3 regions of the Acidovorax sp. M2(2025) genome follow, and region 1 is predicted to be linked to each of the others. Evidence: predicted binding sites of a transcription regulator. Region 1 holds the regulator's gene; each other region holds the start of a gene.
What was found. The regulator sigma-54, encoded in region 1, starts transcription at its own class of promoters, with help from an activator protein. The targets are predictions, from matches to a motif close to TGGCANGNAANCTGCTTT.
Positions count from the first base shown of each region.

Region 2: a site for sigma-54 is predicted at 1,894-1,911, ahead of ACOYR3_RS08095 (ANTAR domain-containing response regulator). Genes of this name have one in related genera too.
Region 3: a site for sigma-54 is predicted at 1,716-1,733, ahead of ACOYR3_RS12130 (BMP family protein). Genes of this name have one in related genera too.

Region 1 covers NZ_CP186262.1:4,655,590-4,658,857, forward strand. Annotated here, with positions in the region: gene ACOYR3_RS21380 (THUMP domain-containing class I SAM-dependent RNA methyltransferase) at 1-65, opposite strand, end outside; gene ACOYR3_RS21385 (acyl-CoA thioesterase) at 104-541, opposite strand; gene ACOYR3_RS21390 (RNA polymerase factor sigma-54) at 627-2,216, opposite strand; gene lptB (LPS export ABC transporter ATP-binding protein) at 2,248-3,036, opposite strand; gene lptA (lipopolysaccharide transport periplasmic protein LptA) at 3,057-3,268, opposite strand, start outside.
Region 2 covers NZ_CP186262.1:1,767,171-1,770,438, forward strand. Annotated here, with positions in the region: gene ACOYR3_RS08090 (CmpA/NrtA family ABC transporter substrate-binding protein) at 1-817, opposite strand, end outside; gene ACOYR3_RS08095 (ANTAR domain-containing response regulator) at 1,257-1,883, opposite strand; gene ACOYR3_RS08100 (branched-chain amino acid ABC transporter substrate-binding protein) at 2,087-3,253, shown strand.
Region 3 covers NZ_CP186262.1:2,596,396-2,599,663, forward strand. Annotated here, with positions in the region: gene ACOYR3_RS12125 (5'-methylthioadenosine/S-adenosylhomocysteine nucleosidase) at 1-523, opposite strand, end outside; gene ACOYR3_RS12130 (BMP family protein) at 653-1,663, opposite strand; gene upp (uracil phosphoribosyltransferase) at 1,889-2,518, opposite strand; gene ACOYR3_RS12140 (threo-3-hydroxy-L-aspartate ammonia-lyase) at 2,596-3,268, opposite strand, start outside.

The sequences.
Region 1 (3,268 bases):
ACCTCGTCGGCCAGGAAGCCTTCCACGCCGGCAGCGCAAGGCAGAAAAAGTTGGAGTTGGTTCATGGGAAAGGCGAGGATACGCGCTCGGCAGGCGCGGGGGGTCAGGCTGCCGCGCGCGCCAGCAGGAGCTGGCGGATGGATTCGGGAATCGGCGCCACCTTGCGGTCGGCCTGGCCAATGAACACGATCCCGATCTTGCCGCGCGCCACTTCGCGGCCGGAGGCCTTTTCAGCCATGCGGAACACGAGGTCGAAACCATAGCGGTTGAAGTCCGCCGGCGCCATGTCCACCCGCAGGGTTTCGCCGTGGAACGCCTCGGACTTGTACTGGGCCACGATATCGCCCACCACGATGGACAGGCCGCCCACGTCCGCCTCGGGGTAGCCCAGCGACTGGAAGAAGCGCACCCGCGCTTCGGACACCAGGCTGAGCAGTTGGGCGTTGTCCAGGTGCCCGCCCTGGTTCACGTGGCTGATGTAGATCTGCAGCTCGGTGGCAAAGCCGAAGTGGGCGGGAAGGTCGAAAACAATGCGGGCCATGGAGACGTACGGTCGGTGAAATCAAAGAAGTCCGGCTGCGGCGCACGGAGCCAATCCGCCGGCGCGCCCAGGCCGCGAAGGCCGGCTACAGCGCCTTGCGCAGGTTGGCCGGCGCAATCTTGAGCGCCTCGCGGTACTTGGCCACGGTGCGGCGCGCGCATTCGATGCCCTGCTCCTTGAGCATCTCGGCGATCTGGCTGTCCGACAGGGGCTTGGACGGGTTCTCGGCCGCCACGAACTGCTTGATGAGCGCCCGCACGGCCGTGCTCGACGCGTTGCCGCCGGTCTCGGTGCCCAGGCCCGAGCCGAAGAAGTACTTCAGCTCGTAGGTGCCCACGGGCGTGGCCATGTACTTGGAGGTGGTCACGCGGCTGATGGTGGACTCGTGCAGGCCCAGCTCGTCGGCGATGTCGCGCAGCACCAGCGGCCGCATGGCCAGCTCGCCGTGGGTGAAGAAGTTCTTTTGCCGCTCGACGATGGCGCGCGAGACCCGCAGGATGGTGTCAAAGCGCTGCTGGATGTTCTTGATGAACCAGCGCGCCTCCTGCAGCCGCTGCTGCAGCCCCTGGTGGCCCTCGCCGCCCTTGTGGCCGCGCAAGGCGCCGGCGTAGATGTCGTGCACCCGCAGGCGCGGCATCACGTCGGGGTTGAGGGTGACGATGAAGTTCTGCTGCCCGCTGCTGCCGTTGGCCCGCCCGGCTTTGCGCACGATGACGTCGGGCACGATGATGTTGCGTTCCACGTCGGCGAACCGGCGGCCCGGCCGCGGCTCCAGCCGCGCGATGAGGGCCATGGCGGCGCGCGTGCGCTCCTCGGTATCGCCGCACAGCTGCGTCAGGCGGCGGATGTCGCGGCGGGCCAGCATCTCCAGCGGCTGCTGGCAGATGCGCAGCGCGGTCTGCACGGTGGCCGGATCGGCATCGCTGTCCTCGTCGGCGGCCAGCGCGGCAAGCTGCAGCGTGAGGCATTCGGCCAGGTTGCGCGCGCCCACGCCCACCGGCTCCAGGCTTTGCAGCAGCCGCAGCGCCACGGTGAAGCGGTGCACCAGCTCCTCGATCTGCTCCAGGTCGTCCGGGCCGGCCAGGCTCGTGGCCAGCTCTTCCAGCGGGTCTTCCAGGTAGCCGTCGTCGTTCAGCGATTCGATCAGGAAGCGCAGCGCGGCCGTGTCCACCTCCGACAGCCGCAGGGACAGCGCCTGGCGGTGCAGGAAGGCCGTGAGCGATTCGTGGCTGCGGGCCAGTTCGGTGGCGTCGGCCTCGTCGCCCTCCGCGTCGTTGCGCGTGCGCGGCGGTGCGTCACCGCCCCACTCCGCGTCGTTGGGCGCCATGTCCACCGTGCCGTCGCCGCTCCAGTCCGGCTCTTCGGCGGAAGCGCTCGGGGATTCGGACTCCGAGGGGGCTTCCGCGCTGGTGCTGCTTGCGCTGGCAGCTCCTGAATAGATAGCATCTTCGGCGCTGTAGTCGTCGGGCTGGGCCGGGGTGTTCTCCGCGTCCAGGCCGAACTCCTCGCGCGGCGCCTCGTCCGCGGTGCGCTCGAGGAAAGGGTTGTCGTCGAGCATCTGCTCGACTTCCTGCGACAGCTCCAGGGTGGACAACTGCAGCAGCCGGATGGATTGCTGCAGCTGCGGCGTGAGTGCGAGATGCTGCGAGACGCGCAGCGAAAGACCCGGTTTCATTGACACGAAAGGACCAGCGTGGAGGCCATGCCTACATCCTGAAATGTTCGCCGAGGTAGACGCGGCGCACCTCGGCGTTGTCCACGATCTCGGAAGGCGTGCCCTGCGCCAGCACGCGGCCGTCGCTGATGATGAACGCGTGGTCGCAAATGCCCAGGGTCTCGCGCACGTTGTGGTCGGTGATGAGCACGCCGATGCCCCGCGCCTTGAGAAAGCCGATGATGCGCTGGATCTCGATCACCGCGATCGGGTCGATGCCGGCGAACGGCTCGTCCAGCAGGATGAAGCGCGGCTGCGTGGCCAGCGCGCGGGCGATCTCCACACGGCGGCGCTCGCCCCCGGACAGCGCCAGGGCCGGCGACGCGCGCAGATGGTCCACGCGCAGCTCCTGCAGCAGGGCCGTGAGCCGCTCTTCGATGGCGCCGCGCGACAGCGGCTGGCCGTCGTCGCCGCGCTGCAGCTCCAGCACGGCGCGCACGTTCTCCTCCACGCTGAGCTTGCGGAAGATGGACGCTTCCTGCGGCAGGTACGACAGCCCCAGCCGCGAGCGGCGGTGGATGGGCATGTGCGCCACCGACTGGCCGTCGATGCGGATGTCGCCCGCGTCGCTGCGCACCAGGCCCACGATCATGTAGAACGAGGTGGTCTTGCCCGCGCCGTTGGGGCCCAGCAGGCCCACGACCTCGCCCTTTTGCACGACCAGCGAAACGTCCTGCACCACCTTGCGGCTGCCGTAGGACTTGGCCAGGTGCTGCACCTCCAGGCGGCTGCCCGCCGCGGTGTCCGGCCCGGACCGGCTCCCCGCGGATGCGCCGGGGATGGTGTTGACGGCGGCCTCGCTCACTGGGAGCCGCCACCAAGGCTGTTGCTGGGCCGCAGCGCCGGCGCCGAAGCCGGTGCTGCGGCGGCTGGCGGCGCCTTGGCCGCCGGCGGGTCCTTGGGCGCCAGCACCGCGCGCACGCGGCTGCCCGGGGCCGGCGTCTCGCCGGACGCGCCCGCGGCGTTGCGCTTGCCATCCACCGTGAAGACGTCGGTGAGGTTGTTGTAGACGA
Region 2 (3,268 bases), 2.0 Mb from region 1:
ACTGGCTGGCCTCCAGCACGGCCATCATCACGGCGCGCGTGGTGTTGGGGTACTTCTTGACGAAGTCGGCCGTGGTGCCCAGCACCTTTTCGGGGTGGTCCTTCCAGAGATCCTGCGTGGTGTTGGCGGTGATGCCGATGCCGTCCATGATGGCGCGGTGGTTCCAGGGCTCGCCCACGCAGAAGCCGTCCATGTTGCCCACGCGCATGTTGGCCACCATCTGCGGGGGCGGCACGGTGATGAGCTTGGCGCCCGACAGCGGATTGATGCCCGCCGCGGCCAGCCAGTAGTGCATCCACATGGCGTGGGTGCCGGTGGGGAAGGTGCCGGCAAAGGTGTATTCGCGCTTTTCCTTGGCCATCAGCTTGGCGAGCGACGGGCCGTCCACCGCGCCCTTGTCGGCCAGCGCCTTCGACAGCGTGATGGCCTGGCCGTTGTGGTTCAGACCCATGAGCACGGCCATGTCCTTCTTGGGGCCTGCCGTGCCCAGGTGCACGCCGTACACCAGGCCGTACAGCACATGGGCAAAGTCCAGCTCGCCGTTGACCAGCTTGTCGCGCACCCCGGCCCAGGAGGCTTCCTTGGTGGGGATGATGGTGACGCCATATTTCTTGTCGAAGCCCAGCACCGAGGCCATCACCACGCTGGCGCAGTCGGTCAGGGGGATGAAGCCGATCTTGACTTCCTTTTTCTCCGGGGCGTCCGAACCCTGGGCGTGCACCAGCGCGCGCAGAGCTGGGCTGACGCCGACGGCGCCCACACTGGCGGCCTGCAGCACGGTGCGGCGGTGGAGGCGGGTCTTGAGCAGATCGGTCATGGGGCGTTTCCTCGTAGCGGCAAAAAACAAAAAAAGGCGTCCCCTCCAGGCCGCTTGCTCGCACAAGCCGGCGCAGGAGGGGGACGCCTTTGTCCAGGGGGCAGGCCCTTGCGGGGACTGCGGTGGCACAAGCCCGTCGTTGGGCCGGTGCCGCAGGGTGGGACCGTCGTTGGTCCCGCACCGGATCATGCAAGCGACGTGCCAGAAAAACGCAGCACCATGGCGGGGCGGCAGGCGCTCTTCTTTTGATAGCTGCTTGCGCCCATGAGTGGGCGCTTGGGGGCGTTTTTTGTACTGTGGGGCGATAGGGCGCTGGGATCGGCCGGGTGCACTCGCCACCGGTCGGCACCGGCCCGCATGCCGCCCATGCACTGTGTTTGTGCGCTGCACCACGGTGCATCGCCGGCTGCGGGGGCTTGAGCGGAGCCTGGGTGGGCCGTCAGCCCAGCAGGTCCATCACGTCCAGCATGCGCTGGGCCACTTCCACCAGCTTGAGTCCCTTGTCCATGGCGGTCTTGCGCAGTTTTTCGTAGGCGGCCTGCTCGCTCAGGCCCTGGCGCTCCATGAGCAGGCCCTTGGCCCGGTCGATGGTCTTGCGGTCCTTGAGCTCGTTGCGGGCGTCGGCCAGTTCGGCGCGCAGCGCCTGCTCATGCTGGAAGCGCGCCACGGCCACGTGCAGGATGGGCCGGATGCGCTGGGGCGCCAGCCCCGCCACGATGTAGGCCGACACGCCCGCCGCCACGGCATCCTGGACGTGCGAGGTGTCCTCGTCGTTGGTGAACATCACGATGGGGCGGCGGGCGTCCCGCGTCGCCATCACCACATGCTCCAGCGCATCACGCGCTTCGCTTTCGGCGTCCACGATGATGAGGTCGGGCTGCAGCTGCGCAATGCGCTCGCTCAGGAAGACGTCGGCCGGCAGCGTGGCGACCAGGTTGAAGTTGTTCTCCAGCAGACCGATGCGCAGCGCCCGCGACCGCTCCGCCTGTTGCAGGGCGTGCTCATCGTCGGCGTCGGCAACGGCCAGATCCGGGGCAACCACGACGATACGCAGGGACTCTTTCATGCCCTGCAGGCAAGCAATTTTTACGCCACAAGTTGGTGCATGGCACGTGCTCGGGGTATTTCCGGGGGCGCTGTGCCCCGCCGTTGCAGGGCCTGAATGTTGCTAATAGTGTCTGAAACGACAGGGCATACCCGGTACCGTCACCCTGGCGACTCGCATATACATCCGGTCACATTCACATCCACAGAGAGAAGGAAATTGGCATGAACACACAGGTGCGTCGGAGGACTGTCTTGACCGCGTTGGCGTGCGCCGCCCTGGCCGCGGCGGGGGCCGTGGGGCTGTCGGGCTGCAGCAAGGTGCCGGATACCGTGAAGATCGGTGTGGCGCAACCGCTGAGCGGGCCGCTGGGTGCGCTGGGGCACGATTTGCTCAACGGCGTCAATCTGGCGGTGGCCGAGCTGAACAAGGGAGGCTACACGGTGGACGGCAAGCGCGTGACGCTGGAGGTCGTGTCGGTGGACGACAAGGCCGACGCGGCCACGGGCAAGACCGTGGCGCAGCAGCTGGTGGACGCCGGCGTGGTGGCGGTCATCGGGCACCTGAACTCCGGCGTGAGCATCGATGCCGCACCCATCTACGCCGCCAAGGACATTCCGCAGCTGGCCATCTCCACCAACCCCAAGTTCACCCAGTTGGGCCTGCCCACCACCTTCCGCATGGTGGCCAACGACACGCTACAGGCCCGCGCCATGGGCTCGTTCGCCGCCGCGCAGCTGGGCGCCTCCCGCTACGCCGCCCTGGACGACGGCACGCCGTACGGCAAGGGGCTGGCCGACGGGGCCGCCGCACAGCTGCGGGCCGACAAGAAGGAGGTGGTGGTGCGCAAGTCGTTCGACGACAAGACCACGGCCTTTGATGCCCTGGCCGCGGAGCTCAAGGCGGCCCAGGTGGAGGTCATCGTCTCCACCCTCAACGACTTCCAGGCGCTGGCCCTGCTGGAGGCGCTGCGCAAGGTGGGCCATACCAAGGTCAGCCTGCTCGGGGGCGACACCATCAAGACCACCGACATGACCAAGGGCGCGGGCATCATCGAGGGCATGTACGCCACGTCCCCCGTGCTGGAGGCCAAGGAGTTCACCACCGGCAAGGCCTTCCTGGAAAAGTACATCGAGGCCTACAAGAAGCCGCCGGCCTATGGCGGGCACTACAGCTACGACAGCATGTACGTGCTGTCCGCGGCCATCCAGAAAGCCAAGTCCGCCGACCCCAAGGAGATCGGCAAGGTGCTGCACAGCATCAATGGCTACGCCCCGGTGACGGGCACCATGACCTGGGACGACAAGGGCGAGCAGCGCTACGGCGCGGTGGGCGTGTACGAACTGCGCGGCGGCAATTGGGAGCTGCGCATGCGCTCCGACCGCTGGTAGGCCGTGCGCGCTGCC
Region 3 (3,268 bases), 2.1 Mb from region 1:
AGGCGGGCATCGTCAGCTCGCCTTTCATCCAGGCGGGGGCGCTGTACCGGCCGGGCCGGTCTTCGCGCGCCATCAGCCATTCCATGTACTGGCCCCACTGCGCGGGCACGGTCACGTCACCAATGTGCAGGCCAGGGTTCACGCCACCCGCGATGCCGCTGAAGACCACGTGGCTCACGTTGAAGCGGTCCAGCACCAGCTGGGTGTTCATGGCCGCGTTGGTCATGCTGATGCCCGACAGGAACACCACCACGGGCTTGCCTTCGAGCGTGCCGGTGGTGAACTCCACGCCGTTGATGCTGTGCTTGGCGGGTTGATGCACCTGGGGCAGCAGCACGGCCAGCTCGGGGGCAAAGGCGGAGATGACGGCGATGCGCGGCGTGTCGTCCAGCCGCACGGCCGTTGCGCTGGGCGCCGGGTGCGTGGCGCAGCCGGCCACCACGGCCGCCAGCGCCAGGGCGCCCAGCCAGCGGGTGAGCCGGGCCGGCAGCCGCAGCGGCCGGAATGTGCAAGAGGTGTCCATGGTGCAGCGCCTCGTCAACCAAAAAAACAGATGCCGGAAAAAACGCAGGCCACCGCGTTGCTGGGGTGGCCTGGGCGCAATCAGAAAGGGGGGCGGCGGGCAGCGCACGCCGCCACGGTGGGGCTGTTGCTACTTGGCCGTGGACTTGGGCTGGCTGTCATCCACCTTCACGGTGAATTTGCCGGCCAGGATGTCGGCCTCCTTGGCCTTGACCTTGGCCACGATGTCGGCCGGCACCTTCTTCTCGAACGTGCCCAGGGGCGCCAGCTCGGAACCCTTGTGCTTCATCATCGAATACGGGCCGTAGTCTTCGGCGGTGAACTTGCCTTCCTTCACCAGCTTGAGCGCGCGGTCGATGCTGGGCTCCATGTGCCACAGGGCCGATGCCACCACGGTGTCGGGGTACTGCTCCTGCGTGTTGATCACGTTGCCGATGGCGAGCTTGCCTTTTTCCTTGGCGGCGTCGCTCACGCCAAAGCGCTCGGCGTAGAGCACGTCGGCGCCCTTGTCGATCATGGCGAAGGTGGCTTCCTTGGCCTTGGGCGGGTCGAACCAGCTGTTGATGAAGGTGATGGTGAACTCCACCTTGGGGTTCGTCTCCTTGGCGCCCGCCATGAAGGCGTGCATCAGGCGGTTGACCTCGGGGATGGGGAAGCCGCCCACCATGCCGATCTTGTTCGTCTTGGTCATGCCGCCCGCGATCATGCCGCTCAGGTAGGCGGGCTCCTGGATGTAGTTGTCAAACACGCTGAAGTTGGGGGCCTGCGGCTTGCCCGAGGAGCCCAGCAGGAACGAGGTCTTGGGGAAATCCTTGGCCACCTTGCGGGCGGCGGCCTCCACGGCAAAGGCCTCGCCCAGGATGAGCTGGTTGCCGCCGGTGGCGTACTCGCGCATCACGCGCTCGTAGTCGGCGTTGCTCACGTTCTCGCTGGCCTTGTATTCGATCTCGCCGCGCGCCTCGGCCGCCTTCAGGGCCTTGTGGATGCGGCTGACCCACTGCTGCTCGAACGGCACCGTGTAGACCGCCGCCACCTTGAGCTTGGACTGCGCCGACGCCAGCGAAGGGGCCAGCCCCAGTGCGGCAGAAAGGGCCATGGAGGTGCAGAGCAGGCGTCCGGTGAAGATGCGGCGAGTGGTCATGGTAGGGGTCCTTCGGTCAAGCAAACAAAACGGGAAAAGTGATTTGCACGTTCAAGCAAGGAGTGCGCCAGGGCAGGGCAGCGGCGTGGCGGACAAGTCTGCCAGAGGAAAGCCACCAAGTGGTAAAAAAAGTGGCGTCCTCATGGTTCGGGGTCCGGGCAAGAAAAAGCCACCCCAGGCGGCAGGGCGCCGGGGTGGCTGGCGGGGGCGCTGGAGCGCATGCGCCTATTTGGTGCCAAAGATCCGGTCGCCCGCGTCGCCCAGGCCCGGCAGGATGTAGCCGTGGTCGTTCAGCTCGCGGTCGATGGCGGCGGTGAAGATGGGTACGTCCGGGTGCGCCTTTTGCAGCGTGGCGATGCCCTCGGGCGCGGCCAGCAGGCAGACGAACTTGATGGAGCGGGGGTTGAGCTTCTTCAGGCGGTCCACGCACGCGGCGGCCGAGTTGCCGGTGGCGAGCATGGGGTCCACCACGATGATGTCGCGCTCGTCCATCTCGGAAGGCATCTTGAAGTAGTACTCCACGGGCTGCAGCGTGGCCGGGTCGCGGTACAGGCCGATGTGGCCCACGCGGGCGCCGGGCACCACGTTGAGCATGCCGTCCAGGAAGCCGTTGCCCGCCCGCAGGATGGAGACGAGCACCAGCTTCTTGCCGTCGATCATCTTGCCGGTCATGGTCTCCAGCGGGGTTTCGATCTGCACGTCCTGCAGCGGCATGTCGCGCGTAACTTCATAGGCCATCAGCGTGGAGAGTTCGCCCAGCAGGCGGCGGAAGCTGTTGGTGCTGGCGTCCTTCTTGCGCATCAGCGTGAGCTTGTGCTGGACGAGGGGATGGGTGATGACGGTGACGTTGCTCATGGGAGGCCTGGAAATGCAGGCACAGCGCGCGAGGGGAAGGCTCGGGCTGCACCAGACGGTAAAACTTTGAATGGGGGCTAGTCTGCCAGAAAGCGCGCGTAGCGCGACAGGTCTACGTTGCCGCCACTGATCATGACGCCCACGCGGGCGCCGCGCACGTCCACGGTGCCGTGCCGGGCGCCGGCAAACGCCAATGCGCCGGTGGGCTCGACCACGATCTTCATGCGCTCGGCAAAGAAGCGCAGTGCCTCGACCAGTTCTTCATCGGTGGCGGTGACCATGTCGTCGGCCAGGCGCTGGATGATGGGAAACGTGAGGTCGCCCAGCGCCTGCGTTTGCGCGCCGTCGGCAATGGTGTGGGGGGTGGGAATGCGCACCACATGGCCCGCGCGCACCGACTGCTGCCCGTCGTTGCCCGCGGCGGGCTCCACGCCCACCACGCGGCAGTGGGGCGCGCGGGCCTCGGCGGCCAGCAGGCTGCCGGCCAGCAGGCCGCCGCCGCCCACGCAGACGAAGAGGTAGTCCAGGTCGGGCACGTCCTCAAAAAACTCCAGGGCCGAGGTGCCCTGGCCCGCGATGACGTGCGGGTGGTCGAACGGCGGCACCAGCGTCATGCCGCGCTCCAGCGCCAGGCGGCGGCTGATGGCCTCGCGGTCTTCGGTGTAGCGGTTGTAGGTGACCACCTGGGCGCCGTACTCGCGGGTGGCGGCCATCTTGGAGGCGGGCGCGTCCTCGGGCATGACGATGAGG